Regions from separate parts of the Zobellella aerophila genome, predicted to be linked through region 1. Evidence: predicted binding sites of a transcription regulator. Region 1 holds the regulator's gene; each other region holds the start of a gene.
The links. The regulator sigma-54, encoded in region 1, starts transcription at its own class of promoters, with help from an activator protein. The targets are predictions, from matches to a motif close to TGGCACNGTTTTNGCTT.
Positions count from the first base shown of each region.

Region 2: the regulator sigma-54 is predicted to act here: its motif matches at 2,366-2,382, upstream of glnA (glutamate--ammonia ligase).
Region 3: the regulator sigma-54 is predicted to act here: its motif matches at 6,793-6,809, upstream of ABD806_RS05395 (urease accessory protein UreD).

Region 1 covers NZ_BAABCX010000002.1:771,607-782,324, reverse strand. Annotated here, with positions in the region: gene ABD806_RS11295 (HPr family phosphocarrier protein) at 1-99, opposite strand, end outside; gene rapZ (RNase adapter RapZ) at 86-952, opposite strand; gene ptsN (PTS IIA-like nitrogen regulatory protein PtsN) at 962-1,408, opposite strand; gene hpf (ribosome hibernation promoting factor) at 1,411-1,698, opposite strand; gene ABD806_RS11275 (RNA polymerase factor sigma-54) at 1,722-3,155, opposite strand; gene lptB (LPS export ABC transporter ATP-binding protein) at 3,209-3,934, opposite strand; gene lptA (lipopolysaccharide transport periplasmic protein LptA) at 3,938-4,468, opposite strand; gene lptC (LPS export ABC transporter periplasmic protein LptC) at 4,440-4,985, opposite strand; gene kdsC (3-deoxy-manno-octulosonate-8-phosphatase KdsC) at 4,982-5,533, opposite strand; gene ABD806_RS11250 (KpsF/GutQ family sugar-phosphate isomerase) at 5,533-6,507, opposite strand; gene mlaF (phospholipid ABC transporter ATP-binding protein MlaF) at 6,712-7,512, shown strand; gene mlaE (lipid asymmetry maintenance ABC transporter permease subunit MlaE) at 7,502-8,281, shown strand; gene mlaD (outer membrane lipid asymmetry maintenance protein MlaD) at 8,288-8,761, shown strand; gene mlaC (phospholipid-binding protein MlaC) at 8,786-9,418, shown strand; gene ABD806_RS11225 (STAS domain-containing protein) at 9,415-9,699, shown strand; gene ABD806_RS11220 (BolA family protein) at 9,686-9,946, shown strand; gene murA (UDP-N-acetylglucosamine 1-carboxyvinyltransferase) at 9,958-10,718, shown strand, end outside.
Region 2 covers NZ_BAABCX010000003.1:73,155-83,872, reverse strand. Annotated here, with positions in the region: gene ABD806_RS11895 (DUF2959 domain-containing protein) at 1-222, shown strand, start outside; gene typA (translational GTPase TypA) at 290-2,116, opposite strand; gene glnA (glutamate--ammonia ligase) at 2,450-3,859, shown strand; gene ABD806_RS11880 (DUF2955 domain-containing protein) at 3,994-5,037, opposite strand; gene ABD806_RS11875 (HlyD family secretion protein) at 5,046-6,095, opposite strand; gene slyA (transcriptional regulator SlyA) at 6,103-6,543, opposite strand; gene ABD806_RS11865 (DUF4124 domain-containing protein) at 6,664-7,203, shown strand; gene glnL (nitrogen regulation protein NR(II)) at 7,275-8,327, shown strand; gene glnG (nitrogen regulation protein NR(I)) at 8,336-9,763, shown strand; gene add (adenosine deaminase) at 9,800-10,718, shown strand, end outside.
Region 3 covers NZ_BAABCX010000001.1:1,161,286-1,172,003, reverse strand. Annotated here, with positions in the region: gene ABD806_RS05425 (putative bifunctional diguanylate cyclase/phosphodiesterase) at 1-259, shown strand, start outside; gene ABD806_RS05420 (GntR family transcriptional regulator) at 585-1,223, shown strand; gene prpB (methylisocitrate lyase) at 1,220-2,095, shown strand; gene prpC (bifunctional 2-methylcitrate synthase/citrate synthase) at 2,088-3,200, shown strand; gene ABD806_RS05405 (bifunctional 2-methylcitrate dehydratase/aconitate hydratase) at 3,278-4,729, shown strand; gene ABD806_RS05400 (cytosine permease) at 5,200-6,555, shown strand; gene ABD806_RS05395 (urease accessory protein UreD) at 6,848-7,726, shown strand; gene ABD806_RS05390 (urease subunit gamma) at 7,737-8,039, shown strand; gene ABD806_RS05385 (urease subunit beta) at 8,048-8,368, shown strand; gene ureC (urease subunit alpha) at 8,370-10,067, shown strand; gene ureE (urease accessory protein UreE) at 10,268-10,718, shown strand, end outside; gene ABD806_RS05370 (urease accessory protein UreF) at 10,698-10,718, shown strand, end outside.

The DNA of each region.
Region 1 (10,718 bases):
GGCATCGAATTGTTGCGTTAATTGCACCAGCTGAACAGCGGCGCGGGCATGGAGTCCCAGTTTGTTGACGATTTCCAGATCCCGTTCAATTTTCGGCATTGCGTTTTTCCAATGTACGGTGGCGGACTTGCACGTTTTTTCCCATGCTTTTGAAGGACTGCGCCAGCTGCTCGGCGAGGTAGACGGATCTGTGCTGACCGCCGGTGCAACCGATGGCGACGGTCACATAGCTGCGGTTATTGCGTTCCAGATGAGGCATCCAGGTGAGCAGCAGGTTTTCTATCTGCCACAGATACTTCATCACCTCGGGTTGGCTGGCCAGATAGATGGCGACCGGCTCATCCTTGCCGGTAAAGGGCCTGAGTTCGGCGACCCAGTGGGGGTTGGGTAGAAAACGGGCGTCAAAAACAAAGTCGGCATCCTTGGAGACGCCGTGTTTATAACCGAACGACTCGAATACCCAGTTTAGCTCGCGCTCCTTCTTGCCAAGCACGCGTTCACGGATCACCTCGCTCAGATCGTGAATACTCAGGTTGGAGGTATCGATGCGCAGATCCGCATCGGAAGAGAGGGGGGCAAGCAAGTGGGTTTCTTCCCGGATGGCTTCATCCAGAGTCAGGCTCTCCCTGGACAGGGGATGCAGACGGCGGGTGTCGCCAAAACGACGGATCAGCACGCTGTTTTCCGCATCGATAAAAATACTGGAGAGGTTGACCTCTGCCATCGATCTGATTTCGGCCAGACAGGCCTCCAGCTTTTCGGTGCTGTCGGGCAGGTTGCGCACGTCTATGCTAACCGCCACTTCACCCGGACGGGCCAGACGCATGTTGATCAGGTCGGGCAGCAGTTCAACCGGCAGGTTATCGACGCAATAGTAGCCTAGGTCTTCCAGTACCCGCAGGGCGACTGTCTTACCCGAGCCTGAGCGGCCACTCACGATAACCAGTTGCATACCAGCTCCTCAGGCAGAAATCATGATTTGGTACAATTCATCGTCGCTGGTGGCCTGGCGTAGTTGTTTGCAAACCTGCTTATTACTGAGCTTTTCGGCGATAAGCGACAAGGTTTTCAGGTGTTGTTTACATTCTTGTTCCGGCACCAGCAGCGCAAAAACCAGCCCTACCGGCTGGTTGTCGATGGCATCGAACTCCACCGACTCGGCAAAGGTCAGCAGTACCGCCGTCGCCTTATTTTCATTGCCGATACGGCCATGGGGAATGGCGATACCATTACCTATGCCGGTGGTACCCATTTTTTCCCGGGCCAGCAGGCAGTCAAAAAGCTGTTGGCTGTTGATGTTCAGATGTTGGGCGGCCAGCTCGCTGATGATTTCCAGGGCGCGTTTCTTGCTTGTACAAGGAACTGCACTGCGGGTGCAGTCCCTGCTTAATATATCGGCGACTTCCATGGTTATATTTTTTTGAGCTTCTCTTTGTGTTTGATGATCTGGCGATCCAGCTTGTCGATCAAGCCGTCGATAGCCGCATACATGTTTTCATGCTGGGCATTGGCGAACACTTCTCCGCCGCTGACATTCAGCTTGGCCTCGGCAATCTGTTGTAATTTTTCCACGTTAAGGATGACGTGCGCATTGGTAATATGATCGAAGTGACGTTCCAACTTGGTAAATTTGCTATTCACATAGTCACGTAGTGCATCGGTGATTTCTACATGGTGTCCAGTCAGGTTTATTTGCATAACGTCTTCCTTCTTGGTCTGCCTTAAACCAGGCGTTTACGCTGATTGGAAGGGGGGATGGCCAGAGACTCGCGGTACTTTGCGATGGTTCGACGGGCCACTTGTATCCCCTGTTCGGCCAGCAACTGTGCGATTTTGCTGTCGCTTAATGGCTTGGCCGGATTTTCTGCACTGACCAGCTTCTTGATCAGGGCACGAATTGCGGTGGAGGAACATTCACCACCATCGTCGGTTCCTACATGGCTGGAGAAAAAGTACTTCAGCTCAAACACGCCCCTGGGGGTATGCAGGAATTTCTGGGTGGTCACCCGGGAGATGGTTGATTCATGCATCTCCACGGCTTCGGCCACATGATTCAGCACCATGGGCTTCATGGCTTCCTCTCCCTGTTCAAAGAATGCCTGTTGTTGTTCCACAATACAATTGGCAACCTTGAGCAGGGTCTCATTTCTGCTTTCAAGACTCTTGATGAACCACTTGGCGTCTTGCAGATGACTGCGGATAAACTGGCTATCCCGACTGTCCTTAGTGTGTTTGGCCATGGCGGCATAGGTTTGGTTCAATCTAACCTTGGGCATGGCATCCGCATTCAGCTCAGCCGTCCAGAGCCCCTGACGCTTGGTCACCACCAGATCGGGGATCACGTATTCAGAGCTGCTCTGGAGAACGCTGTTGCCGGGCCTGGGTTCGAGCTGTTGGATCAGGGCCAGCACGGCGCGCAGCTCCTCTTCCTTCAGTTTGGCCTTGCGCTGCAGGGTGCGATAGTCCCGGTTACCGAGCAGGTCCATATGCTGGGTAATGACTTCCCGGGTCTGGGGTAACCAGGGGGTGTCGGGCGGGAAGCGCTCAAGCTGGATCAACAAACACTCCTGTACCGAACGAGCGGCAACGCCGATGGGATCAAAATGCTGGATCCTTTTTAATACAGCTTCGACCTCTTCCGGCTCAATGTCCAGCTCATCGCCGGCAACCGCGTCACAGATATCCTGAATACCTATGGTCAGGTAACCGGCCTCGTCGATGGCGTCGATAATGGTGGTGGCGATGGCCTGATCGGTGTCGCTGAAGGGGGTCAGTTGCATCTGCCAAAGCAGGTAATCCTGCAGGGTCTCGGTGGTTTCACCCTGGTATACCATATCCTCGGCCCCGTCCGGTGCAGGGCCAGGGCCGCTGGTGGAAGCGCTGTAGACATCGTCCCACTGGCTGTCGGTGGGGAGTTCGTCGGACAGCTTGCTCTGCTCCATGGCGGTGTCCGTGGCCATCTGGTCATCCTGGCGGGGCTCCGCAACCTCAATGGTGTCCGGCTCTTCCTGCTCCAGCAAGGGGTTGGCCTCCAGGGCTTGCTGGATCTCCTGCTGCAGTTCCAGGCTGGAGAGTTGCAACAGCCGGATGGCTTGTTGCAACTGGGGAGTCATGGTTAACTGCTGACCCAGACGTAACTGGAGTGTTGGCTTCATCTGTTCGGTAAGTCCTTGTTAATTATGCCGCGATTGTGCCGTGCGGAGCCGATTCAGAGGCTGAACTGGTCACCCAGGTAGACTTTTTTCACCTGCTCATTACTCAAAATTTCGGCAGGGGTGCCGGCGGCAATCCGGTGTCCGTGGCTCACAATATAGGCGCGTTCGCAGACATCCAGGGTCTCCCTGACATTATGGTCGGTGATCAGCACACCGAGCCCCCGGTCGCGCAGGTGCAGTATGACTTTTTTGATGTCGATAACCGAAATGGGATCGACACCGGCGAAGGGTTCATCCAATAAAATAAAACGGGGATCGGCCGCCAGGGCCCGGGCAATTTCTACCCGTCGACGTTCCCCACCGGACAGGCTCATGCCCAGGCTGTCCCGGATATGGGTGATATTGAATTCTTCCAGCAATTGTTCCATTTTTTCGTTACGGCTCGGGCTGTCCAGATCCTGACGGGTTTCCAAAACCGCCATCAGGTTATCGGCCACACTCAGGCGACGGAAGATCGATGCTTCCTGGGGCAAATAGCCGATTCCGGACTGAGCCCGGACATGCATGGGCTGATGGCTGATATCCTGGTCATCTATGGTAATGCTGCCTGCATCCCGTTGTACCAGGCCCACTATCATATAGAAGGAAGTGGTTTTCCCCGCGCCGTTGGGGCCCAGCAAGCCGACCACCTGGCCGGTGTTGACGGTCAGGCTGACATCGGCCACCACCTGGCGTCCCTTATAGCTTTTTTGTAAACCCCGTGCTTTCAGTATCGCCATGGCTCAGTCCTGTTTACCCGTATTATTCTCTAGGTCTTCTACCTGCTCCGGCAGGAAGACGGTAGTGACCCTGCCTTGCTGGCCCTGACCTTCGGCTTCCATCTGCTGCCTGTCGATATGATAACGGATGCGGTGGCCGCTGACGGTGTTGTCCCGTTGTTTCAGTTTGGCATCCCGTAACAGGGTGATAGTGCGGGCTTTGATGTCGTAATGAATTTCCCGCGCCTCGGCACGCACCGGCTGGCCATTTTCCAGGGTTTGGGAATAGGTGGCGGGTGCGCCGTAGGCGGTCATGGACTGTAGCCCCTCGGCATTGCGGATCACCACCAGCTTATCGGCGCGAACATCGATGCTGCCCTGTTTGACCACTACCTTGTCGCTGAAGGTGACTTTGTCGTCAGAGAGCTCGACCAGCTGGTGGCCGGCGTCTATGGTAACCTGTTGGCTGAAATCGGATTCCTTGGCCTGAGCCAGGTTAAGCGACAGCGCCAGCAGGCCGGTGACGCTAAGGGTTATAAGTTGCCTGGGTGCCATTTAATAATTCCACGGTTTGTTGTTCGAGTCTGCCCAGCAAGCCCTGGCCCTGGGTATGGTATCCGGGGCCGCGCAGCATCACTGCCTGATTTGAGCGTAGCTGATTATGCACAAAGTCCATTTCCAGGTATTCGGTTGAAATGGTGTCAATCAGAGCCTCACTTTGCAGGCTTTGGCCCAGCACCGACTTTCTCAGGATGGCGTTGTCGTCGGTATTGATAATGCCTTCATCACCACTCAATTGCCATTGGGGCCGGCCATCGGGGGAATAGAGCAAGATAACAGGTTTTTCCAGCAGGGTCATGGCCAGGCCTCCGTAGTATTCCGCATGCTCCGCATTCATTCCCCGGTAGGGTAGGCCCAGGTTATTGTATTGCAGGCTGCTCAGGTCCTTGGCGATAAAGTCCGGCTGATAATTCTGATCCTGGCCGGAGTTGGGGGGCGCGGGCCTGAGCCATTGCCAGCATACCAGGGCGAACAGCAGCAGCACGGCAAACAGCCAAGTCTGCCGGTTCATACGCTCATGCCCTGGGCTTGCTCCAGTTTGCCCTGAGCCGCGAGGATAAGATCGCAAAGTTCGCGCACGGCACCGAATCCACCCGCCACACGGGTAATATAATCCGCATCCCGCAGGACCAGAGGATGGGCATCCTTGACCGCTACCCCCAGGCTGCAGTCCCGCATCACCGGCAGGTCGACCACATCATCGCCGATATAGGCCACCTGGCTTGGCATCAGTTTGAGGGTACCCAACAGCGCCTGGTAGCTGTGCCACTTGTCGCCCTGGCCTTGGTACACATGGCGAACCCCGAGGGAAGCCATACGTTCACTGACGATGCGGGAATCCCGACCGGTGATCACCGCCACCTGGATGCCGGCATTGAGCAGGGCCTTGATACCGAAACCATCCTTGGTGCAGAAGCTTTTATATTCTTCCCCTTGATTGCCCAGATAGATCATTCCGTCTGAAAGTACCCCGTCGACATCGCAAATCAGCAGGCCGACGTCGGCAAGACGTTTCCATACGGTGTTGGCCACAGGACCATAGAGAGTTTGCTGTTCCATTAAATGACTCCCGCCCGTAACAGGTCATGCATATTGAAGGCGCCCACCGGCCGGTTGTGCTCATCGACCACCAGTAGCCCGCTGATGCCTTTTTCTTCCATCAGCTTGACCGCCTCCGCCGCCAGCATGCCGGCATGGGCGGTAATGGAGTGACGGGTCATTACCTGGCTAATGGGGGTCTGGTGAACATCGATGCAATGATCCAGGGTGCGGCGCAGGTCCCCATCAGTATAGACGCCCATCAGTTGCTGATGTTCGTCCACCACGGCGGTAAAACCCAGACCGGTACGGCCTATCTCCAGCAATGCCTCTATAATCAGGGTCTGGGGACCAACCCTGGGCACCCTGTCTCCCTTGTGCATAATATCGGCGACCCGCAGTAACAGCCGCTTGCCCAAGGCGCCACCCGGGTGGCTCAAGGCAAAATCATCGGCGGTAAAACCGCGGGCTTCCAGCAGGGCAACCGCCAGGGCGTCACCCAGTACCAGCGCCGCCGTGGTGCTGGAAGTGGGTGCCAGGCCGAGGGGGCAGGCTTCCTGTTCTACCCGGGCACAGAGGTGGATATTGGCTTCCTTAGCCATGGTGGAGCCGGGATTGCCGGTGATGCAGACCAGCGGCAGGCCACGGCGCTTGAGTACCGGCAGCAGGGACAGTATTTCGTCGCTTTCACCCGAGTTGGAGAGGGCGATGATCACATCCTGTTCGCCTATCATCCCCAGATCTCCGTGGCTGGCTTCACCGGGGTGGACAAAAAAGGCGGGCGTGCCGGTGCTGGCAAGGGTGGCGGCTATCTTATTGGCAATGTGGCCGGATTTGCCCATGCCGGTGACAATCACCTTGCCACTACAGTTAAACATCAGGGCACAGGCCTGATCGAAGGCATCATCCAAATATTGATAAAGGCCATCTATGGCGGCCTTTTCAATATCCAGAACCCGTCGGGCCGTTGTTCGATAATCAAATCCAGAAGACATAGTTTTCTCCACACCGTTGGCGGCGCCATTATAGAAAAGCTTGTGCCCATAAGCGACCGTGACGAGGACGGAAGCGGTGTTTTATCGGTATTTGTCAGACCACAGGGTCATTAGTTGCCGCAGGATAACAGGAAAAATCATGGCCTTGGTTGCCGAGTGCCGAGCTTACCCATACAATTCTTTCTTTTTTATGAGGAATTGAGTTTGGACAACGGCCTTGTCGAGATACAGGACCTCTGCTTCAGCCATGGCGACAGGGTGCTGTACGACCGGATCAACGTACGCGTCCCCCAAGGCAAGATCACGGCCATCATGGGACCCAGCGGCATAGGTAAAACCACCCTGCTGCGGCTGATCGGCGGCCAGCTCAAGCCCGACAGCGGTAAGATACTGTTTGACGGCGAAAATATAGCGACCTTGTCCCGTAGCCACCTGTATCAGGTAAGACAACGCATGGGTATGTTGTTTCAAAGCGGCGCCCTGTTCACCGGCATGTCGGTATTCGACAATGTGGCGTTTCCCCTGCGTGAGCACAGTGGCTTGCCGGAGGCGCTGATCCATACCCTGGTGATGATGAAACTGGAGGCGGTCGGTCTGCGCGGCGCCGCCGGCCTATTTCCGGCCGAGTTGTCCGGCGGTATGGCCCGGCGGGCGGCTCTGGCCCGGGCCATCGCCCAGGATCCCGAGCTGATCATGTATGATGAGCCATTCGCCGGTCAGGACCCCATCAGCATGGGGGTACTGGTCAAGTTGATTGCCGAGCTGAACCGTGCCCAGGGACTGACCTCGATAGTGGTGACCCATGATGTGTCCGAGGTGATGAGCATCGCCGACTATGCCTACATCATCGCCAACAAAAAGGTGGTCGCGGCCGGTACTCCGGCGCAGCTGCGTGAGCATAAGGATCCCCAAGTGATCCAGTTTTTGCGGGGAGAGGCCGATGGCCCCGTTCCTTTCCATTACCCTGCACCAGACTTAAGAGAGTCATTTCGATATGTTGATTGATATGATCGGTGGCCTGGGGCAGAAGGGCATGGCAGCCATCATCGCCCTGGGGCGGGCCGGCTTCATGCTGATGCATGCCCTGGTGGGGCGACCCCAGCTAAGAAAGCACTTCCCCCTGTTGATCCAGCAACTGCATGTGGTGGGGGTGCAGTCGGTTGCCATTATCCTGGTGTCCGGCCTGTTTATCGGTATGGTGTTGGCACTACAGGGGTACAATGTACTGGTGGATTTTGGCGCCGAAGGCAGCCTGGGGCCCCTGGTCTCCTTGTCTTTGCTGCGTGAGCTGGGGCCCGTGGTGACTGCGCTGCTGTTCGCCGGGCGGGCCGGTTCTGCGCTGACCGCCGAACTGGGCCTGATGAAAGCCACCGAACAGCTGTCCAGCCTGGAAATGATGGGCATAGATCCGTTGCGGCGGGTGGTTGCCCCCCGGTTTTGGGCCGGACTGCTCAGCATGCCATTGCTGGCCTTTATGTTCAGCCTGGTGGGTATCTGGGGCGCCAAGCTGGTCGGGGTAGACTGGCTGGGGGTTGACCAGGGCGAGTTCTGGTCCGGCATGCAGGCGGCGGTCGACTGGCAAGAGGATGTGGTACAGGGTTTTATTAAGAGTCTGGTATTTGCCCTGTTGGTGACCTGGATTGCACTTTTCAACGGGATCGATGCCGAGCCGACGGCGGCGGGCATCAGTCAGGGCACCACCAGGACAGTGGTTCATTCATCTTTGGCCGTGTTGGGATCCGATTTTATCCTCACCGCCGTCATGTTTGGGTAATAAATAATGAAATACAGCAAACTGGAATTCAGTGTCGGCTGCTTTATGCTGGCAGGTATCGGCGCCCTGCTGCTGCTGGCCTTCAAAGTGGCGGGGCTGACCAGCAATGGCCAGGGAGAAACCTATACCCTGTATGCCAAGTTTGACAATATCGGCGGCCTGAAGGTGCGTTCTCCGGTCAAGGTTGGCGGTGTGGTTGTCGGACGGGTCAGTGGCATCAGCCTGGATCCACAGGATCAGGTGCCCCTGGTTACCCTGACGCTCAATAAAGAGGTGGGACAGTTTGCCGAAAGCAGTACCGCCACGATTTTGACCTCCGGGCTGTTGGGAGAACAGTATCTGGGGTTGAATCCGGGTTTTGCCGATGAGGAAATGGGTATCGGCGTGCTGGCCGATGGCGATACCATAGCCGACACCCAGTCGGCGCTGATCCTGGAAGAACTGATCGGCAAGTTTATCTATTCCATCGGCGATAACTAAACCATGGGTAACGATGAGGTGACTATGAAGAAATTATTGATGTCCTTTCTGTTGTTGCTGGGGCTGATCTGGGGACCGGTGACTCAGGCCGCTACCGATCCCTATGTGCTGGTCGATCAGGTGGCGCAGAGTACCTTTGAGCGGCTGAACCGGCAGCAAACCGAGATCAAGCGCAACCCCGCCCATTTACGTACCATAGTACGAGAAGAAATGTTGCCCTGGGTGGACGTACGTTTCTCGGCCTTCCGGGTGATGGGCAAGCAGTTGAACAGCACCACCCCCGAGCAGCGGGAGCGCTTTGTCGCGGCCTTCAGCGATTACCTGGTGGTCACCTATGCGGATGCCCTGGCCAGTTATAGTCAGCAGACCCTGGACATCGGCAAAGGCCGGGTGACGGGGCAGGAGAAGCTGGTGTCCGTGCCGGTGTCGGTGCTTGAACCGAACAAGCCGGCGATCCTGCTGGAGTTCAAGTTGCGCAAAAACAGCCGCACCGGCGAATGGAAGGTATTCGACATGATAGCCGAGGGCGTGAGCCTGTTGTCGGCCAAGCAATCCGAACTCAGCGGGCTGATCCGCCAACAGGGTATTGACGATGTCATCCGGCAATTGAACGAACTCACCCAAAAGCCGGTCACCCCTGTGGAATATACCCAATGAAGCTGACGCGTCCCTTGACTAAGGCGGAGCTGCCCAAGTATTGGTCCGAACGGCAACAGTACTTCGGGGCGGCCGATGCCGATTTAAGCCAGGTGACACAGATGGATTCGGTAGGGCTGGCCTTCCTGGTGCAGTGGAGTCAGGTCCTGGCGGAGACGGATAAAACATTGGAACTGAGGTCGCCGCCGGCGGCCTTTCATTCACTTGCTCATTTATATGGTGTCAGCCAATTGTTTGCGCTGGTACCCAACAATCCTGGGAGCCAAAATGGATCTGAATAACGAAGTCGAGCGGTTACTGCGGCAGGCCCTGCCCCTGGATGAGCTCTATATTAAGAGTGAAGGCAGTCACTTCGAAGTGATTGCGGTGTCGGCCGAGTTTGCCGACATGAGCCGGGTCAAGCGGCAACAGGCGATCAATGGCCCGCTGGCGGAGTTGATCGCCCAGAATGCCATTCATGCCCTGAGTGTGAAAACCTTTACTCCCGAGCAATGGGCTCGGGAGCGTAAATTTATTATGCCGTCCTGATAGGAGCCGAAATGGATAAGTTCAAGATCCAGGGGCCTTGCCGCTTGAGTGGCGAAGTCAGAATTTCCGGTGCCAAGAATGCGGCGCTGCCTATCCTGTTCGGCACCCTGCTATGCGATGAGGCGGTGCAGCTGTCCAATGTGCCCAAGCTGAAGGATGTGGATACCACCCTGCAGCTGCTGGCCACCATGGGCGTGAATGTCGTGGCCAACGGTGATGTCACCCTGTTGTCGGGGCCGGTCAACAGCCATATCGCTCCCTATGAGCTGGTGCGCACCATGCGTGCCTCGATCTTGGCGCTGGGACCCCTGGTCGCCCGTTTTGGCGAAGCGGATGTGTCCCTGCCCGGCGGTTGCGCCATCGGCGCCCGGCCGGTGAACCTGCATATTCACGGCCTGGAGCAGATGGGGGCGCAGATCAGGGTCGAAGACGGTTATATCAAGGCACGGGTCGACGGTCGCCTGCAGGGAGCCCATATCCTGATGGATATGGTCAGCGTCACTGGGACCGAAAACCTGATGATGGCCGCCGTGCTGGCGGAAGGCCGCACCATCATCGAAAATGCGGCCCGGGAGCCGGAGGTGGTGGATCTGGCCAACTTCCTCAACACCCTGGGGGCCAGGATCCAGGGGATAGGTCAGGATACCCTGATCATCGATGGGGTCGAACGGCTGCACGGCGGGGCCTACAGCATTCAACCGGATCGGATCGAAACCGGAACTTTTCTGGTGGGAGCGGCGATCACCGGCGGTGATATCACCTGCCGCAACAC
Region 2 (10,718 bases), on a different contig from region 1:
CAGCTGCTGGCCGCCATGCGCCGGGCCGAGGGGACCATGGAACCGGTACTGGCGACCCTCAGGGACAATATGCTGTATCTCAAGCACAACCTGAACGCCGCCGCCATCGGTGCCCTGCGGGGCGAGGTGGACAGCCTGCAACGCGATGTCGGCCGGCTGCTGCAGGACATGGATAAATCCATCCGCGAGTCCGAGGCCTTTATCCGCCATCTCAAGGCTTGAGCCCGGACCCGCCACCATAAAAAAGGGCGCCGAAGCGCCCTTGTTTGCATCCAACTTGCCTATCGGCTTATGCACGACCGGCGCGTTTGCGATCGTTCTCGGTCAGCAGACGCTTGCGGATACGGATATGGTTGGGAGTGACTTCCACCAGTTCATCGTCATCGATGAATTCCAGCGCCTGCTCCAGGGTCATCTTGATCGGCGGCACCAGGGTCAGCGCTTCATCAGTACCGGCGGCACGGATGTTGGTCAGCTGCTTGCCTTTCAGACAGTTGACGGTCAGGTCGTTGGAACGGTTGTGGATACCGATCACCATGCCTTCGTACACCTCGGTGGCATGCTCGATAAACAGACGGCCACGCTCCTGCAGGTTGAACAGGGCATAGGCAAGGGCCTTGCCCTTGCCGTTGGAGATCAGCACACCGTTGTTACGCTGGCCGATGTTGCCGCCCTTATGCGGACCATAATGATCGAAGGTGTGGTACATCAGGCCGGAGCCGGAAGTCATGGTCATGAACTCGGTCTGGAAACCGATCAGGCCACGGGCAGGAACCATAAAGTCGATACGCACCCGACCCTTGCCATCCGGAACCATGTTGGTCATTTCGGCCTTGCGCTCGCCCAGTTTTTCCATCACCGAACCCTGGCTGTTTTCTTCCACGTCCACGGTCAGAGTTTCGAAGGGCTCCATCTTGACGCCGTCTTCTTCCTTCAGGATAACCTCGGGACGGGACACCGCCAATTCGAAGCCTTCGCGACGCATGTTCTCGATCAGGATCCCCAGGTGCAGCTCGCCCCGGCCGGAAACGCGGAACTTATCGGGATCACCAGTTTCTTCCACGCGCAGGGCCACGTTGTGCACCAGCTCCTGGGTCAGGCGCTCGAGGATATTACGGGAGGTGACGTACTTGCCGTCCTGGCCGGCGAAGGGTGAGGTATTAACCTGGAAGGTCATGGTCACAGTCGGTTCATCGACCGACAGCGGCGGCAGGGCTTCTACCGCGCCCTGGGCACAGACGGTATCGGAGATCTTCAGCTCGCCCAGGCCGGTGATGGCCACGATATCGCCGGCATTGCCTTCGGTGACTTCATGGCGCTTGAGGCCCAGGTAACCCATGACCTGGCCAATCTTGCCGTTACGGGTCTTGCCGTCGGCACCGATCACGGTAACCTGCTGGTTCACCTTGACGGTACCGCGCTTGATACGGCCGACGCCGATAACACCCACATAGGAGGAGTAATCGAGCTGGGAGATCTGCATCTGCAGGGGGCCTTCGATGTCGGCATCGGGTACCGGCACCTGATCCACTATGGTCTGGAACAGGGCGGTCATGTCCTCGGCCGGGGTATCGGCGTCGAGAGAAGCCCAGCCGTTCAGGCCGGAAGCGTAGACCACCTGGAAGTCCAGCTGGTCATCGGTGGCGCCCAGGTTGTCGAACAAATCGAACACCTGGTCCATTACCCAGTCGGGACGGGCACCGGGCTTGTCCACCTTGTTGATCACCACGATCGGCTTCAGGCCCTGGGCAAACGCCTTCTGGGTCACGAAGCGGGTTTGCGGCATGGGACCTTCCTGGGCATCGACCAGCAGCAGCACCGAGTCTACCATGGACATGACCCGCTCGACTTCGCCACCGAAGTCGGCATGGCCCGGGGTGTCCACGATGTTGATGCGGTAGTCCTGGCCTTCGGGAGAAGTCCAGCGAATGGCGGTGTTCTTGGCAAGAATGGTAATGCCGCGCTCCCGCTCTATATCGTTGGAGTCCATGACCCGCTCTTCGGCTTCACCGCGTGACTCCAGCGTGCCTGACTGCTGCAGCAGCTTGTCTACCAGGGTGGTCTTGCCATGGTCAACGTGGGCAATGATGGCGATATTACGTAAGTTGTCTAACATTCCTGCCTCAAAAATACCGGGGTGGATAAAAAATGGTCGGTCATTTTACTCGGCCACCGATGATCTGCCTAGCAGATTTGAAAATTACTGTGCAACGACTGTTCAAGCGGGCCAGAATGCACCATGATGGCCATTGCCAGCGGGCATTTGCACCAAAAAGATCCAGGAATGCACCACAGTGGTGCAATGCCGGCATATTCTGGCCTGTGCCTGAGGTTAAAATCCCTGTGTGACAACGGGTTGACGATCTGGCATGGTTTTCGCTTTATATTTTGGCAACTGATGAATTTGCTCATCAGACCCTAGGATAATTAATTTTGGAGGTCGACACAGATGTCAGCTGAAAACGTAATGGCTATGATCAAAGAACACGATGTCAAATTCATCGATCTGCGTTTTACCGATATCAAAGGTAAAGAGCAGCACGTTACCTTGCCGGTCAACCAGATCAATGAAGATTTCTTCGAAGACGGCAAGATGTTCGATGGTTCTTCCATGACCGCCTGGAAAACCATCCATGAGTCTGACATGGTGCTGATGCCTGACGCCTCTACCGCGGTGATGGACCCCTTCACCGAAGATGCCACCCTGAACATCCGCTGCGACGTGCTCGAGCCCAGCACCATGCAGGGTTACGACCGTGACCCGCGCTCCATCGCCCGCCGCGCCGAAGAATACCTGGTATCCACCGGCATCGCCGACACCGTGCTGATCGGCCCGGAACCCGAATTCTTCATGTTCGATGACGTGCGCTTCAGCACCGACATGTCCGGCAGCTTCTTCAAGATCGACGATGTGGAAGCCAAATGGAACTCTGGCCGCGACTACGAAGAAGGCAACAAGGGCCACAGGCCCGGCGTGAAAGGTGGTTATTTCCCGGTTGCCCCGGTTGACTCCTCCCACGACATCCGCTCCGCCATGTGTCTGATCATGGAAGAAATGGGTCTGGTGGTTGAAGCCCACCACCATGAGGTGGCCACCGCAGGTCAGAATGAAATTGCTTGTAAATTCAATACCCTGACCCTGAAAGCGGACGAGATCCAGATCTACAAGTACGTCGTTCACAACGTCGCCCACGCGTTCAACAAGACCGCGACCTTCATGCCCAAGCCGCTGGTAGGCGACAACGGCTCAGGCATGCACGTGCACCAGTCCCTGGCCAAGAACGGTGAAAACCTGTTCTCCGGCGACCTGTACGGCGGCCTGTCAGAAATGGCGCTGTTCTACATCGGCGGTATCATCAAGCACGCCCGTGCCCTGAACGCCATCACCAACCCGTCCACCAACTCCTACAAGCGTCTGGTGCCCGGCTTCGAAGCCCCGGTGATGCTGGCCTACTCCGCCCGTAACCGTTCCGCTTCCATCCGTATCCCGCTGGTCAGCTCACCCAAGGCCCGTCGCATCGAGACCCGCTTCCCGGATCCGGCCGCCAACCCTTACCTGTGCTTCGCCGCGCTGCTGATGGCCGGCCTGGACGGTATCCAGAACAAGATCCACCCGGGCGATGCCATGGACAAGGATCTGTACGACCTGCCGCCGGAAGAAGCCGCCGAGATCCCGACCGTGGCCGTTTCTCTGGACAACGCCCTGGACTGCCTGGACAAGGATCGCGAGTTCCTGACCCGTGGCGGCGTGTTCACCGACGACCTGATCGACTCCTACATCAAGTACAAGCGCAAGGAAGCCGAGATGATCAACATGGCTGTTCATCCGCTGGAATTCGATCTGTACTATTCCGTATAAAGCCAACAGCCACAGGCTGGAAGCTGGAAGTCAAAGGGCCCGGGAAACCGGGCCCTTTTCTTTGGTCCGAGCCTTGGATACCGCCGCTTGCGGCTTATCGGCGGAGGTGCCCTGTTGCCTTTCTCTTCGTCAATTCAAACAGCCGGGCTGGCAGGCTTAAACACTTCCCGCTCACAGCACCTGGTGGCGGGAAACAGGTTCAGCAGCCTGTGCACCAGATAGACGCAGCACAGGGTCAGCAGTACGGCCACCGTCAGTGAACTCATCCGGTACAGGGCGCTGTACACCAGATCGTGCTCCGGCGTGACATACTGACCAAACAGAATACCTATGGTGGTCAATCCCGCGAAACCGACCCCGGGCAAGCCCTCCTTGGCGTGCACACGGGCAAACAGCATGGCGCAAACCCAGAACGCCGGCATCAGCAACAACAAGTGATGGTAATGGTCATAGAGCAGCAGCTGGAACAGCATGCCCAGACCACAACCCAGCAGGGTACCTGTGCAGCGCTGCCGGCCCGACTGTACCGACCCGGCAAAGCTCATGGGGAACAGGACGAGCACGGTGGCCACCTGAGCCGACAACGAGTCGGCCAGATCCACCGTCTGGAAGACCACGAAACTCAAGGTCGCCACTATGGCTCCCAACAGCGCCTGGTGGCGGATCAGGCTGGCGCCCTTCTCCGGCAAGGCCCGCGCCTGGGGTGGCTCGGTATTGGGCAGCAGGGCATAGAGCAGATAGGCCACCGCCACCGCCAGCACCGAGGCGGTGATATTGCTCATCGCCATATCCATCAGATCGAACTGCCGATAGCTGGCAAAGTGCAGCATGATACTGAGGCTGACGCAGCCCGTGGCCCCGAACAGCATCAGCGGCCCCTTGGCCATTAAAAAGAAGCGCGCCAGGAACAACACGAACACCGCCACCGTATAGGCCGGCGGCCAGTGGCTCAGCAGCCCGGGCAGGAGCATGATCTCCAGGGAAGTAAGCAGGGACGAGCCGATAAACTGCAACGCCACCAAACGGTTGAGCACCGGCACCATGCCCAGCAGCAACATGGGGTAGACGGTAAAGAACACCCCGAAGTTCCAGTTCATCCCCTTGGCCAGCAGCATGCCGGCGGTACTGCCGATGGCAACCCGCAGGCAGAGTCGCAGCCGATCTTCACTCAGCTCCATGCCGCCTCCTAGTACAGATAGCGCAGCTGACTGACCAACCAGGCCTGCATCCTGCCCAGCCCACGCAACAACAGGTTATCGCTGGGATACAGCTGCACCGTGGCCTTGGCACCGGTGGCCAGCGGCGGCCAGTCCTGCTCCAGGCGGATATGGGTGCGCAGCCGCTGGGCGTCACGCACCCAGCGATCCGAGTTGGCCGGCTGCGCCAGCCGGCCGTCGGCCAGCTGCTGGCCGTCGCGCACCCCACTGTCGATATTGCTGATCCGACCGCTGAAGATCTGCCCGGGCAAGGCATCGAAGACGATATCGACCGGCGTGCCCCCGGCCACATGACGCAGGCTTTTTTCCCGCAGATCCGCCGTCACCCAGGCCTGGTCCGACACCAGCGCCAGCAACGGCTGACCGACCTGGGTATAGGTGCCCTCCTGCAACTGCAGGTTGCCGATCTTCCCGGACACCTCGGCCCGCACCCGGGTGCGGGACAGGGCCAGCCGGGCCTGGCTGAGGGCATTTTCCGCCTGCCGCAACTGCACCTCGCCCGCCTTGCCCGCCTGCACCGTCTCGCCCAGCCGGGCTTCGATGGCCCGCAGCCGGCTCTGCGCCTGCTCCGCCCGGCTGGCCGCCTGTTCCCGCTGCTGCACCGACATATGCCCCTGCCGGTGCAGGCGGCCGACCCGCCTGGCCTCCCGCGACAGTTCATCCGCCTGGATCCGCTCCTGCTGCAGGGTCGCTTCGGCGGCCTGCCGGGCCGCCCCTAAGCGCCCCTGCTCCACCCTGGCCAGCGCCAGCTTGAGTTCGGCCTGCTGCTCGGCCAGCCGATAGTCGCTGTCATCCACCTCAAACAGCAGGGTGCCCGCCTCGACGTGCTGATTATTCTCTACATATACCCGGCTCACCTGGCCGGCCACCCGAGCCGCAACCGGTGCCACAAAGCGCTGAACCTGGGCCTGGGGCGTCATCGGCATATAGTTGTCGGCGAGAATAAAATAGGCAAAGAGCAGGAAGAAGGCGAGCAGCGCCCCCCTGACCCAGCGGCTGAAACTTTGTTCTGGAGTCATGATTACCTCAGCTTGATAAGTGGGAATGGCCGCTGATGTGCTGCAGGTTATCCTTGATTTGCTCCATCACCCGACTGAAATGCTGTAAATCCTGTTCACTCAGGCCCGTCAATATCTGCTGCCTGCTGTCGTCCAGTACTTTTTCCATCTGCACCAGCAGGGGCGTGGCCTGCTCGGTGAGATGCACTGTTTTGGCGCGTCTGTCATCGGGACAGGGGCGGCGCTCGATCAGGCCTGCCGCCTCCAGCCCGTCCAGGGTGCGTACCAGGGTCGGATTTTCCACCCCGACACAGCGAGCCAGCTGGGTCTGCAACACACCGTCTTTCAATCTCAGGTGGTAGAGGGTGATCCAGCGGCTTTGGGTCAGGCCGAGCGGTTTAAGCCGTTCGTCATTCACCCAGCGCCACTGACGCACGATATAGGCCAGGGTCATACCCAATGTATTCATCTCAGCTCCAATATAGTTAGCATGCTAATTATATTCTTGCTAATTTTTTGTACAAGATTTATTTATCTCACCGATGCCGTTCACTATGCTTAGAACATGCTCAAGCCTTTGGGGGCTGTGATGAAATACTGCTTGTTACCCCTGCTGCTGAGCCTGCCGGCGGCGGCCGACCCCCTGTACCAGCGGGTCGATGACAGCGGGGTCGGCCATGCTTCCGAACGCCCCCACCCGGACGCCAAGACCGCCCCGGTGAACCCTGTAGTGCCTGTCCCGGACAGCCTGCCACCGGCAACCATGCCCGCCGCCGACGACTCCTCGCCCATGGCCGCGGCTCCGCCCCTGCCCATTACCAACTACCAGGTTAGCTTCGGCCATCCGAGAGATGGTGACACCCTCTTCGAACACCAGGACAGGGTCCGCCTGACCGCCCTCCTCGACCCGCTACCGGAACACTATCAACTGGAGCTGTGGCTGGATGGCCAGGCCGCCGTCCGGGTCAGTAACTGCACCAGCCTGACCCTGGAAAACCTGGCGGAGGAGCAATACCAGGCTTTTTTCAAGCTGCTCGATAAAGACGGCAAGTTTCTTGCAGAATCTTCTACCATAACCTTCTACCTACACCGGGCTCGGGTCGAGCAGGCCAGCCAGGACGCACCATAAGGCTGCAGACCGCATCCGAGCCGGTTAGAATAAATGCACCATGTTGGTGCAACCACCATTGAGAGGGCAAGGTGTTGGGATCCCAAATCACCACCAAAGCGATTATCGATAACCTGCTGACCGCCGTGCTGGTGGTCGACGGCAGCTTGTCGGTCTGTTTTGCCAATACCGCCGCCGAGCAGTTGTTGACCCTGAGCCAACGCCGGCTGCAGGAGGCCTATCTTGATCATCTGGTCGAGGATATTTCCCTGGATACCCGGCGTATCAAGCGTTGCATCGAGACCGAGCAGGGTTTTACCGACAGCGAGGTGCAGTTGGTGATCGACGGCGCCCCCCGTTGGGTCGATGTGACCGTCTCGCCGTTTATTCTCGAGGGTAATACCCTGGCCCTGATCGAACTGCGCCTGATCGATCAGCAAAAGAAAATCAGCCAGGAACTGCAGCAGCGGGCCCAGCAGCAGGCGGCGCGGGAGCTGGTGCGCGGCCTGGCCCATGAAATCAAGAACCCGCTGGGCGGCCTGCGCGGCGCGGCCCAGTTGCTGGAGCGGGAGCTGGCGCAGGAAGAATTGAAAGAATTCACCCAGCTGATCATCGCCCAGGCCGACCGGTTGCGGAACCTGGTAGACAGGCTGCTGGGGCCTCAGCGACCGGGGCTGCGTCAGGTCACCAATCTGCATTCGGTGCTGGAGCAGGTCCGGCAGCTGGTGGCCATGGAGATCCCCCAGGAAATCCACATCGGCCGCGACTATGACCCCAGCATCCCCGACTTTGAAATGGATCCCGAGCAATTGCAGCAGGCCATACTCAACATAGTGCGCAACGCGGTCGAGGCCCTGGCCGGCCGGGGGCAGATCCAAATCCGCACCCGCACCGCCTTCCAGGTAATGCTGCAGGGGCGTCGCTACCGGCTGGCGGCGGAAATCCGCATCATCGACGACGGCCCCGGTATTCCCGAGCAACTGCGGGACACCCTCTTCTATCCCATGGTGACCGGCCGGGAAGGCGGTACCGGGCTTGGCCTGTCGATTGCCCAGGATCTGATCCATCAGCACCAGGGCCGCATCGAATGCCAGAGCCGGCCGGGGCACACCGAATTTATAATCTATCTGCCGCTACGACGATAGGAGGACTTATGGCTGAACTGGTATGGATAGTGGACGACGACAGCTCAATCCGTTGGGTACTGGAACGGGCCCTGGGTCAGGCCGGTTTTCGTTGCCACAGTTTTGAAGATGGCGAGAGCGTGCTGGCGGCCCTGCCTCAGGGCCGGCCCAGCGTGGTGATCTCCGATATCCGCATGGGCGGCATGGATGGCCTGGAACTGCTCAATGCCATCCACCGTCAGGCCCCCCAGCTGCCGATCATCATCATGACGGCCCACTCGGATCTGGACAGCGCGGTCAGCGCCTATCAGCATGGCGCCTTCGAGTATCTGCCCAAGCCCTTCGATATCGACGATGCGGTCGCCCTGGTGCAGCGCGCCGTGGCCCATCTCAAGGAGAGCAAGTCCAAGGGCAAGGTCGTCGAGCAGGAGGCCGTCAATGCCCCGGAGATCATCGGCGAAGCCCAGGCCATGCAGGAGGTATTCCGGGCCATAGGCCGGCTGGCCCGCTCCTCCATCTCCGTGCTGATCAACGGCCAGAGCGGGACCGGCAAGGAGCTGGTCGCCCACGCCCTGCACAAGCACAGCCCGCGCGCGCGTAATCCGTTTATCGCCCTCAATATGGCGGCCATCCCCAAAGACTTGATCGAATCCGAGCTGTTCGGCCATGAAAAAGGCGCCTTTACCGGTGCCAACAGCGTGCGTCAGGGCCGTTTCGAGCAGGCCGACGGCGGCACCCTGTTCCTCGATGAAATCGGCGATATGCCGCTCGATATCCAGACCCGGCTGCTGCGGGTGCTGGCAGATGGCCAGTTTTATCGGGTCGGCGGCCATCAGCCGATCAAGGTGGATGTGCGTATCATCGCCGCCACCCACCAGGATCTGGAACAGAAGGTGGAGGCCGGGGATTTCCGGGAAGACCTGTTCCACCGGTTGAACGTGATCCGGGTGCATATGCCAGCGCTGAAGGACAGGCGGGAAGACATCCCCAAGCTGGCCCGGCATTTCCTGGCCCGGGCGGCCAAGGAGCTGTCGGTAGAGGCCAAAAGCCTGCATCCGGATACCCAGGCCTATCTGCAAACCCTGTCCTGGCCGGGCAATGTACGTCAGCTGGAAAATGTCTGCCGCTGGCTGACGGTGATGGCGTCCGGCCAGGAAGTGCTGATCGCCGATCTGCCCCCCGAGTTGATGCACAAAGAGCGAGAAAAAGAACGGGACGGCACCGGCTATGACTGGCGCCAGTCCCTGAAAGAATGGGCCGAACAGGCGCTGGCCAAGGGCCAGCAGGATCTGCTGGCCGATGTGCAGCCGGAATTTGAGCGCATCCTGCTGGACTGCGCCCTGAGCCACAGCCAGGGCCATAAACAGGAAGCCGCCCGCCTGCTGGGCTGGGGGCGCAACACCCTGACCCGCAAGTTAAAAGAATTGCATGGTGACGACAGCCTGGTCGAGGACTAACATCTAGCGGAGACTGCAACGATTAAGGAAAACACCATGATAGACCCAAGCCTGCCCCTGCTCGATCTGCACCGCCACCTGGACGGCAACATTCGGGCCGCCACCATACTGGAGCTGGGGCGCGCCTTCGACATGATGCTGCCGGCCACCGAACTGGCCGGACTCAGACCCCATGTGCAGGTAGTGGACAATGCCCCGGATCTGGTGTCTTTCCTCAGCAAGCTGGACTGGGGCGTCAAAGTGCTGGGCGACTACGATGCCTGCCGCCGGGTCGCCTTCGAAAATGTCGAAGATCTGCAAAGCGCCGGCATCGATTATGCCGAGCTCAGATTCAGCCCGGCCTATATGGCCATGAGCCACGGTCTGGATCCGCAGGGGGTGGTAGAGGCGGTGATCGATGGCGTGGCCGCCGGCAGCCGGGATTTCGGCATACCGGTCAAGCTGATTGGCATCATGAGCCGTACCTTCGGCCAGGACGCCTGCGAGCGGGAGCTGGCCGCCTGCCTAGCCCACAAAGACAGGCTGGTGGCGATGGACCTGGCCGGTGACGAGCTGGGCTTTCCCGGCGAACTGTTCAACGATCATTTCAGGCGGGTGCGGGAGGCGGGCCTGCGCATCACCGTCCATGCGGGCGAAGCCGCCGGCGCCGCCAGCATCTGGCAAGCCATCCGGTCGCTTGGCGCCGAGCGTATCGGCCACGGGGTCAACGCCGTGCAGGATCCCGCTCTGTTGAGCTACCTGGCCGAACAACGTATCGGCATCGAATCCTGCCTGACCTCCAACCTGCAGACCAGCACGGTGGCCGAGCTGAGCAGCCATCCAATACACCGCTTCCTGGAGCTCGGCATACCGGTCTGCCTGAATACCGACGACCCGGCGGTAGAAGGCATTGAACTGCGCCATGAATACCAGATCGCCGCCGTCAGGGCCGGGCTGACCCCGGCTCAGACCCGCC
Region 3 (10,718 bases), on a different contig from region 1:
CGTTCAGGATCTGCCGACCGATCCCAGGGCCGTCAGCCTAGTGAAGACCATCATCGAGCTGGCCCATAACCTGGGTATGAAGGTGACAGCAGAAGGCATAGAGGAGGAAAACCATCTCCGTGTCCTCAAGCAATTGGGCTGTGATCTGGGGCAGGGCTATCATATGACCCGCCCGGCGGCCGCGATCCTGATGACCCAGTATTTAAAGGCTCGGCCCTTGATCCTGCCACAGACCGATCAGGATAACCTGATGCGCTAATATCGGCCTCCCCCCGGTCCAGGGGTGGAGGCCTGTGCCGGCTTGCTACTTTCCGGCTGCCTCGGCATCCCGCCATCCGTATTTTCATTCCTTCCCTTTTATCCCGTGTGGGGGCGGCGACCACACCGCGATGAGATATGGCACAGTTCATCTTCCCGAGGTCGGTGTTCCCACTATCGGCCCGGAGTCGTGCCTCCTACAGGAGATGCTGATCCATTACTCGAGTGGGTCGGCATTTTTGTCGACAAATATTGTTTTTATTTACGAATCACCTGCTACTTTAAAGGTGCGTTGTTAATTTTTGTCGACAAGGTATATGGCTGTCTTGAGTGAAGATCTTACCCCCAGGCTGGTGGAAGCCGTGGTCAACGGCGAGCTGACGCCGGGCACCAAGTTGTCCGAACCCGAGCTGGCGCGCCGCTTCGAGGTGGGCCGGGGCTCGGTACGTGAAGCCCTGCTGCGGCTGGAAGGGCTGGGTTTGGTGGAGCGATTACCCCGTCAGGGGGCACGGGTGGTCTCGCTGACGCCCGAGGGGTTGACCGAGCTGTTTGCGGTCCGGGAAGCCCTGGAAGGCATGGCCTGCCGCTTGGCTGCCATGGCCATTACCCCGGCCGAGGCCGACGCACTGACCCGTTTGCTGGCGCAGCATCAGCAATTTGTCGACAGTCAGGAGGAATACCAGCGTCAGCAAGGGGAGGAGGACTTCCATTATCTGCTGTTCAAGGCCAGCCACAACCGCATGTTGGTCAGCTTGTTGGGTGATGAGCTTTACCAGCTGCTGCGCATGTACCGCCATCGGCTCTCATACCGCCATTCAGATCCCCGGCAGGCGCTGCTCGAACACCGCCAGATCCTCGATGCGGTGCTGCAGGGGGATGGCGAGCTGGCGGAACTGCTGATGCGTCGCCATGTGGCCCGCAGCCGTCGGCACCTGCTGGTGCAATTTCAGGAGGAAATGCAATGAAGCACAGTTTGTTCCAAGCGCTGAAAAACACCCGGCCACTGCCCATCGTCGGGGCCATCAATGCCTACAGCGCCATGCAGGCCGGCCAGGCCGGGCACCAAGCCCTGTACCTGTCCGGGGCCGGGGTGGCCAATGCCTCTTTCGGCCTGCCGGATCTGGGCATCACCAGCCTGGGTGAGGTGCTGGAAGATGCCCGGCGCATTACCGGGGCCTGCGACCTGCCGTTGCTGGTGGATGTGGATACCGGTTTCGGCGGAGCCTTTAATATCGCCCGTACGGTCAGGGAAATGGAGCGGGCCGGTGTCGCCGCCATCCATATCGAAGATCAGGTGGCCCAGAAGCGTTGCGGGCACAGGCCCAACAAGGCGATCGTGAGCCAGGCGGAGATGGTGGACAGGATAAAGGCGGCGGTGGATGCCCGCTCCGACTCCCGCTTTGCCATCATGGCGCGCACCGACGCACTGGCGGTGGAGGGCATGGCCAGCGCCGTGGCGCGGGCCCAGGCCTGTGTCGAGGCTGGAGCCGATATGATCTTCCCCGAGGCGATGGAAAGCCTGGAGCAATACCGTCTTTTCTGCGATGCGGTCAAGGTGCCGGTGCTCGCCAACATCACCGAGTTCGGCAAGACCCCATTATTCAGCCAGAGGGAGCTCAAGGCCGTCGGGGTGGCCATGGTGCTTTATCCGCTGTCGGCCTTTCGCGCCATGAGCCGGGCTGCCGAAACCGTCTATCGTCATATTCTGAGTGAAGGCGAGCAGAGCGGGCTGCTCGAGCAGATGCAAACCCGTGAACAGCTCTACCAGACCCTCGACTATCATTGCTATGAAGCCAAGTTGGATGCCCTGTTTGCCCAAGGAGGAAAAGATGAGTAATTCAGAAGGACTGCGCGGCCAGACCGCCGGTCAAACTGCGCTCTGCACCGTAGCGCAATCCGGCTCGGGCCTGGCCTATCGCGGCTACGACATCGAAGATCTGGCGGCTAAGGCCCAGTTTGAAGAAGTGGCGTTTTTGCTGCTGAAAGGCAATTTGCCCAACCAGGGCGAACTGACGGCGTTCAAATCCAGGCTACGGGCCAACCGCGGCCTGCCGGCGGCGCTGCGCACCGTGCTGGAGCAGGTTCCTGCCTCGGCGCACCCCATGGACGTGCTGCGCACCGGCTGCTCCATGCTCGGCAACCTGGAAACCGAGCTTAAATTCAGTGAGCAGCAGGACGCGGCCGAGCGCCTGCTGGCGCTGTTGCCGGCTATCCTCTGCTATTGGTATCGCTACACCCATGACGGCGTGCGTATCGAGACCGCGCTCGATGATGACAGCCTAGGAGGCCACTTCCTGCATATGTTGCGTGGCCAGTATCCGCCCGAGCTGGATGTCAAGGTGATGCACTGCTCGCTTACCCTCTATGCTGAACACGAATTCAATGCCTCTACCTTCGCCGCCCGGGTATGTTCCTCCACCCTGACCGACCTGCATTCGGCGGTCACCGCCGCCATCGGTACCTTGCGCGGCCCCCTGCACGGCGGCGCCAACGAGGCGGCCATGGCCATGATAGAACGGTGGAGCAGCCCCGAGCAGGCCGAGACCGAGCTGCTGGAGATGCTCAAGCGCAAGGAAAAGGTTATGGGCTTTGGCCATGCGGTCTACAGGGTGAAAGATCCGCGCAATGCCCTGATCAAGCCCCTGGCCAAACAGCTGGGGCAGGCGGTGGGCGATCGGGTACTTTACCCGGTATCGGAGCGGGTGGAAGAGGTGATGTGGCGGGAGAAAAAACTGTTCGCCAATGCCGACTTTTATCATGCCTGCGCCTATCACTTCATGGGTATACCCACCAAGCTGTTTACGCCTATTTTTGTGATGAGCCGGGTCACCGGCTGGACCGCACATATCATGGAGCAGCGCGCCCATAATCGCATCATCCGTCCCACCGCCGATTACGTGGGACCGGGCCACCAGGACTGGCTGCCGATAGAGAAGCGCTAGGAGCCGTGGTTGGGAACCTGGGATTGGGAGCTCGAATGCCAATCCCCAATCCCAGTGCAAATTAAAAGGATACCGAGATGAGTGCCAATTTCGATCTGAACCAGAGGCCCGAGCCGGATCAGCTGCTGGTGGCTATCGCCGACTATGTGGTCAATGCGGACATTGCTTCCACCGAGGCCTACAATACCGCCCGCCACTGCCTGATGGATACCCTCGGCTGCGGCCTGCTGGCCTTGCGTTTCCCCGAGTGCACCAAGCACTTAGGACCCCTGGTGCCCGGCACCACGGTACGGCACGGTGCCCGGGTGCCCGGTACCTCTCACGAACTGGATCCGGTGACCGCCGCCTTCAATATCGGTTGTATCATCCGCTGGCTGGATTTTAACGACACTTGGTTGGCCGCCGAATGGGGGCATCCCTCCGACAACCTGGGCGGTATCCTGGCCACTGCCGACTACCTGAGTCGGGTGGCGGTGGCCCGGGGCAGGCCGCCGCTGACCATGAAAGAGGTGCTGACCGCCATGATCAAGGCCCACGAGATCCAGGGGGTCCTGGCATTGGAAAACAGCTTCAACCGGGTGGGTCTGGATCATGTGCTGCTGGTGCGGGTAGCGTCCACCGCCGTGGTTACCCGCATGCTCGGCGGCAATCGTGAGCAGATAGTCGATGCCCTGTCCCAGGCCTGGGTCGACGGCTGCTCGCTGCGCACCTATCGCCATGCCCCCAACGCCGGTTCGCGCAAGTCCTGGGCGGCGGGGGACGCCACCGCCCGCGCCGTGCGCCTGGCGATGATCACCATGAAGGGAGAGATGGGTCTGCCTTCGGTGCTTACCGCTCCCAAATGGGGATTTTATGACGTGCTGTTCAAGGGGGAGGCGTTCAAGGTCAAGCAGCCCCTGGCCAGCTATGTGATGGAAAACGTGCTGTTCAAAATCAGCTTCCCGGCCGAGTTTCATGCCCAGACCGCGGTCGAATGTGCCGTGCATCTCTATCCGCAGGTGAAAGGCCGCATCGACGACATAGACCGCATCCGGATCCACACCCATGAGTCGGCAGTGCGGATCATCTCCAAGGTGGGCGCCCTGGCCAACCCGGCCGACCGGGATCACTGCCTGCAATACATGGTAGCCGTGCCCTTGCTCTATGGTGACCTGGTGGCCGAGCACTATGAAGACAGCTTCCATCTGGGAGACGCCCGCATCGACCTACTGCGTGACAAGATGGAGGTAGTGGAAGAACCGCGCTACAGCGCAGAATACCTGCAGGCCGACAAGCGCGCCATCGCCAATGCCATCCAGATCTTCTTCAAGGATGGCACCAGCACAGAGAAGGTGGAGGTGGAATACCCCATCGGTCACCGGCGCCGTCGTGACGAGGGCATTCCGGTGCTGGAACGCAAGTTTATGCGCAACCTGCAGACCCGTTTTCCCGAAGGACATTGCCGGCAGATCCTGAGTCTGTGCCTCGATCAAAAACGACTGGAAGCCACCCCGGTCAACGAATTTATGGCGTTATTCGTCATCAACTGAGGCGATGGCATTGCCCTGTTCGCCAGCCTGTATCCCGGGAGCATGATAGTTCTAGCCCGGGATGCTCGCATACTCGGCTGGTTTCATCCCGCTTGGCTCCGTATTGCTCCTCTCCTTCCATTGCCTATCCGCCTGGCACTTGCCATTAAGGCGAGTAAGCCCTGATCTTTGTTGAGACCACCCCTCTGCTGGCTGCTAGTTATCTTATTGATTTATATATCAATTAAATTAATTGACGGTAATTGTAGGCAATAAGTTGATTATTTTATTTTTGTGACCTTAATCACAAAAATGTTAATCATGAACAAAATTTATAACATCGTTAACGATAATCTAGTAAGTTTGTTCACACGGTTTTGTTATTTTTGTTTTATTAAACCTGATTTTTTCACAACAACCTTGGCAATTTGTCAATCGAACCTAAGGTTCGGTAACAATTGTCGCAGCACACCAACAGGGAGATGTAACCCATGGCTGCACATGAAATGAACAACCCCGAGCTAATGCCGTCTACGGACAAGGACCGGGATATCAATATCTGGGACTTCACCATGCTCTGGGCGGGGATGACCATCAACATGGGTGCCTTTACCATGGGGGCCCAGCTGTACCCGGGGTTGTCTCCCTGGACCATTATCGGCGCCATACTGGCCGCCTATGCCATCGTCACCACTATCCTGATCCTGGCCGGCGATATCGGTATCCGCTATGGCATTCCCTTTACCGTTTATATCCGCTCCTGCTTCGGTTATCAGGGGGCGAAAATACCGGCGGCCTTCCGCGCCATTCCCGCCTGTTTCTGGTTTGGCTTCCAGACCTGGGTCGCGGCGGTGGCCATCGGCAAGGTGCTGGAAATGTGGATTGGTTATTCCAACACCACCATCCTCATCCTGGTCTTCGGGGTTTTGCAGGTGGTCAACGCGATTTACGGCATGAAAGCCATGGCCAAGTTCGACTGGGTCGCCATTCCGGCGCTGACCATACTGATCGGTCTGGTGACCTTCTGGTTGCTGAAAACCAACAACGCCACCATAGGTGACGTGCTGGCCGCACCTTCCCTGGATAACGGCTCCTTCTGGTTCGCGGTGATGGCGATAGCCGGCATCTGGATCACCATGGGCCTGAACAGCCCGGATATGACCCGCAAGCTGGAGCGTTCCCGCGACCACAGCAGCAACAATTTCTTTATCCGTAACCGCAAGCCTTTTTTTGCCCAGATCACCGGCCTGATCGTGATCGGCTCCGGTATCCTGATGGTGGGCATGATAGGCGGTATCCTGACCGGTACCTGGGATCCTATCGAGATCGTGACCAACTCCATGAGTTCGCCCATCGTGCTGCTCCTGAGCATGCTGACCATCGCTTTCGCCCAGTGGTCCACCAACACCGCGGCCAACCTGATGCCGTCCGCGCTGATCCTGATGAACGTCTTCCCCCGGTTGAACTTTGCCCAGGGAGTGGCCATTTCCGGTGCCATCGGCCTGCTGATGATGCCCTGGGTATTTGCCGATAACCTGCTGTGGTTCAGCGTGATCACCTCGGGCCTGCTGGGACCGGTGGCCGGTATCATGCTGGCCGACTTCTATCTGCTGCGCCAGGGTCAGCTGGACGTGAACGATTTCTATGACCCCAAAGGACCCTTTGTTTACCAGAACAACTACAACCTGCGTGCCTTCCTGGTGTACGGGCTGTCTTTCCTGGCCAGCGTTGTTTTTATGGATCTGGCGTTCTTTGTCGGCCTGACGGTGAGCGTGGTGGGTTACACCCTGCTGATGAAACCCATCGCCAAGCCGGCGCAGACCGTAAAACTGCAAGTCGAAGTCTGATATAGCAAAGCGTAAGTCCGTAAGTTTTGGCTCCCATGCTCGGTATGGGGGCCTTTTTTATTTCCGCCAGTTGGAAGGCCACTCCGGGCATCAGCTTATGAGCTATGCACCATCTTGGATTGCCTGCATTCCTGCTTGCACCAACATGGGGAAACAACGCCGAATCCTCCAGGGCAGGTGCTCTCACTTATCCACGATAAATATATAAGCTGTTAATATAGTTTAACTTTTTAATATTGGCACGAATTATGTAGAGCATTGTATACAGAATATTTGATGTAGAACCGCCTTTATGATCCCAATCCCTGCCCGTATAACGGAAGCTGCTGCCCAGATCCGCGGGTACGGCCAGCAGCGTAGCTGGTTAGCCCGACTGGATATGCGGTTGGAGGCGGACCGCGAGCGTACCCGGCTCAAGGGGTTGGAGTTTGCCGGTCCCTTGCGTATTCAGCGGCCTTTCTATCCGGAAGGGGGGGTCTGCCACCTCTATGTGTTGCACCCACCCGGTGGCCTAGTCTCCGGTGATCGACTGGCCATTAGTGTTCATGCGGGCGCCGGGAGCCAGAGCCTGCTGACCACCCCCTCCGCCGGCAAGATCTACGGACGCGACAGCGACGGCGTGGCGCAGGGCCAGTCGGTGTTTTTACAGCTGGCGGATAACGCCGGATGTGAGTGGCTGCCCCAGGAAACCATCGTCTATCGCGATGCCAATGCTGTGCTGGATACCCGTATTGAGCTGAGTGGAGATGCCCGTTTTATCGGCTGGGATCTGGTTTGCCTGGGCCGTCCTGCCGCTGGAGAAACCTTTGATGCCGGTCGCCTGAGCCAGGCCATCCGCTTATGGCGCGATGGCCGCCTGCTGTTGAACGAACGGCTGCAGCTGGAAGGCGGTGACTCTTTGCGGCACAGCCGGGTGGGCCTGGCTGGTCATTGTGTGTTCGGTACCCTGCTGGCCTCGGGCCCTGGGTTGGGTGATGAACTGATCATGCAGCTCAGAGAGGTCCTGCCCACGCCTGATTTTACTGTGACCGAGCGACTGGGTGTGCTGCTGGTGCGTTACCTGGGCTCTGATATGAGTGCCTGCCGGGGCGGTCTGTGGCGGGCCTGGGCCTTGATCAGGCCGGCCGTGCTGGCACGGCCGGCTTGCATCCCGCGTATTTGGTTGACCTGAGGAGAGTAAGATGGAACTGAGTCCAAGAGAAAAGGACAAGCTGCTGCTGTTTACCGCCGGCCTGCTGGCCGAGCGCCGGCTGGCGCGGGGCCTGAAGCTGAATTATCCCGAGTCGGTCGCCTATTTGTCCGCCGCCATCATGGAGGGTGCCCGGGACGGCCGTACCGTGGCTGAGCTGATGGGCAGCGGCCGCAACTGGCTGACCCGGGAGCAAGTGATGGACGGCGTGCCTGAACTGGTGAAGGAAGTGCAGGTGGAGGCAACCTTTCCCGACGGCACCAAGCTGGTCACCCTGCACGATCCCATTCAATAGGAGGCCTTATGATACCGGGAGAAATTCAACTAGCCGCGGGCGATATCGAGCTCAACACCGGCCGCGAGCGGCGTACCCTGGTGGTGGCCAATACCGGTGATCGGCCGATACAGGTGGGCTCGCACTATCACTTCGCCGAGGTCAATCCGGCGCTCAGCCTGGATAGAGCGCAGGCCCTCGGTTTTCGCCTGGATATCGCCGCCGGCACCGCGGTACGCTTCGAGCCGGGCCAGAGCCGCTCCGTGCAGCTGGTGGCGCTGGGCGGCAAACGCCGGGTGTATGGTTTTCGGGGAGAGGTGATGGGGCCACTGGGAGAGCAGGTTGAATAACATGAGTCGTGCCGCCTATGCGGAGATGTTCGGCCCCACCACCGGCGATCGGGTACGGCTGGCGGACACGGATCTGTGGATCCAGGTGGAGCAGGATTACACCTGCTATGGCGAAGAAGTGAAGTTCGGCGGCGGCAAGGTGATCCGCGACGGCATGGGCCAGAGCCAGCTGGGCGATGCCGAGACCCTGGATACGGTGGTAACCAATGCCCTTATTCTCGATCACTGGGGCATCGTTAAGGCCGATATCGGCATCAAGGGCGGTCGCATCGCCGCCATCGGCAAGGCAGGCAACCCGGATATCCAGGACGGCGTCACCATCAACATCGGTCCGAACACCGAAGTGATCGCTGGTGAAGGCATGATCTTGACTGCCGGCGGGGTGGACTCGCATATCCATTACATCTGTCCGCAGCAGGTGGAAGAAGCCATCTGCTCCGGTATTACCACCATGATCGGCGGTGGCACCGGGCCGGCCACCGGCAGCAAGGCCACCACCTGCACGCCGGGCGCCTGGCATATCGCCCGCATGCTGCAGGCCACCGATCAGCTGCCGATGAACTTCGGTTTTCTCGGCAAGGGCAACGCCAGTTTGCCGGAGGCTCTGCGGGAACAGCTGGATGCCGGCGCCATGGGATTGAAGCTGCACGAGGATTGGGGCACCACGCCGGCGGCCATCGATTGCTGCCTGTTGGTGGCGGAAGAGTACGATGTTCAAATCGCCATTCACACCGACACCCTCAACGAATCCGGCTTTGTGGAAGACACCCTGGCGGCGTTCAAGGGGCGCACCATCCACACCTACCATACGGAAGGGGCCGGCGGCGGCCATGCGCCGGATATCCTCAAGGCCTGCAGCCTGTCCAATGTGTTGCCGTCCTCCACCAACCCGACCCGACCCTATACGGTCAATACCGTGGACGAACACCTGGACATGCTGATGGTATGCCATCACCTGGATCCCCATATTCCCGAGGATGTGGCTTTCGCCGATTCCCGCATCCGCAAGGAAACCATAGCGGCGGAAGACATTTTGCAGGATCTGGGGGTGATTTCGATGATCTCCTCCGACAGCCAGGCCATGGGCCGGGTAGGGGAGGTGGTGTGCCGTACTTGGCAGACCGCCCACAAGATGAAACAGCAGCGCGGCCTGCTGCCGGAAGACCTGGCCCTGGGCTGCGACAACTTTCGGGCCAAGCGCTATATCGCCAAGTACAGCATCAACCCGGCCATCACCCACGGTATCAGTCACGAGGTGGGCTCGGTGGAAGTGGGCAAGCTGGCCGATCTGGTGCTGTGGAATCCGGCCTTTTTCGGCATCAAACCGGCGCTTATCCTCAAAGGCGGCACTATCGCCTATGCGCCCATGGGTGACGTTAACGGCTCCATCCCCACCCCCCAGCCGGTGCACTACCGACCCATGTTCGGCGCCCAGGGCAAGGCGGCGGCGGCCACCAGCCTGACCTTTGTCAGCCAGGCTGCATGTAAGCGGGATCTGGCCGGTGAACTGGGGCTGACTCGGCAGTTGGTGGCCTGTTGCAATACCCGCAATATCAGGAAGCAGGATCTGATCCATAACGGTGCCACTCCTGTGCTTGAAGTCGACGCCCAGACCTATGAAGTGCGTTGCGATGGGGAACTGCTGAGCTGCGAACCGGCCGAGGTACTGCCTCTGGCCCAGTTGTATATGTTGTTTTAACGGGGGCTATACCAGCCATGTCAGGAGCAACACGCCGACTCGCCGTAAACCCATCCGTGGTAGCTCCGCTGCGCAATCTGACTGCCAGGGAGGGCGGGAATGTCGAAATTGCAGGAGCATTTTTCGGCCCTGGCGCAGAGGGCCGGCTTGGTTATCCCCTGACATGGCCTGCATGGCCAACGCATAACTGGAGTTCAAGAATGTTGCGAATTACTCATAACCTGGGCCAGAGCGCGCGCCCAGCCGAAGACCGGCTGACGCTGACTTTTGAAGTGCGGCAGAAGGGGCGTTTTAAAACCGTCAGCGATAACGGCACCGAGCTGGGCGTTTTTCTGGAGCGGGGCCAGGTTCTGGCCCAGGGTGACAAACTGAGCAGTGAATGTGGGCGGATTTTCGAAGTGGTGGCCCGGCCTGAGCCGGTGATCACCGCCCATGCCAGCGGCTGGCCCACCTTTGCCCGTGCCTGTTATCACCTGGGCAACCGTCATGTCACCCTACAGCTGGGCGAGTGCTGGCTCAGGTTCCAGCCCGATCATGTTCTGGAGCACCTGGCGGTACACCTGGGCCTGCGCCTGGAGGCGGGTGAAGCCTCTTTTCATCCCGAGTCCGGCGCCTATCAAGGGCATCAGCATGAACACAGTCATGGACACG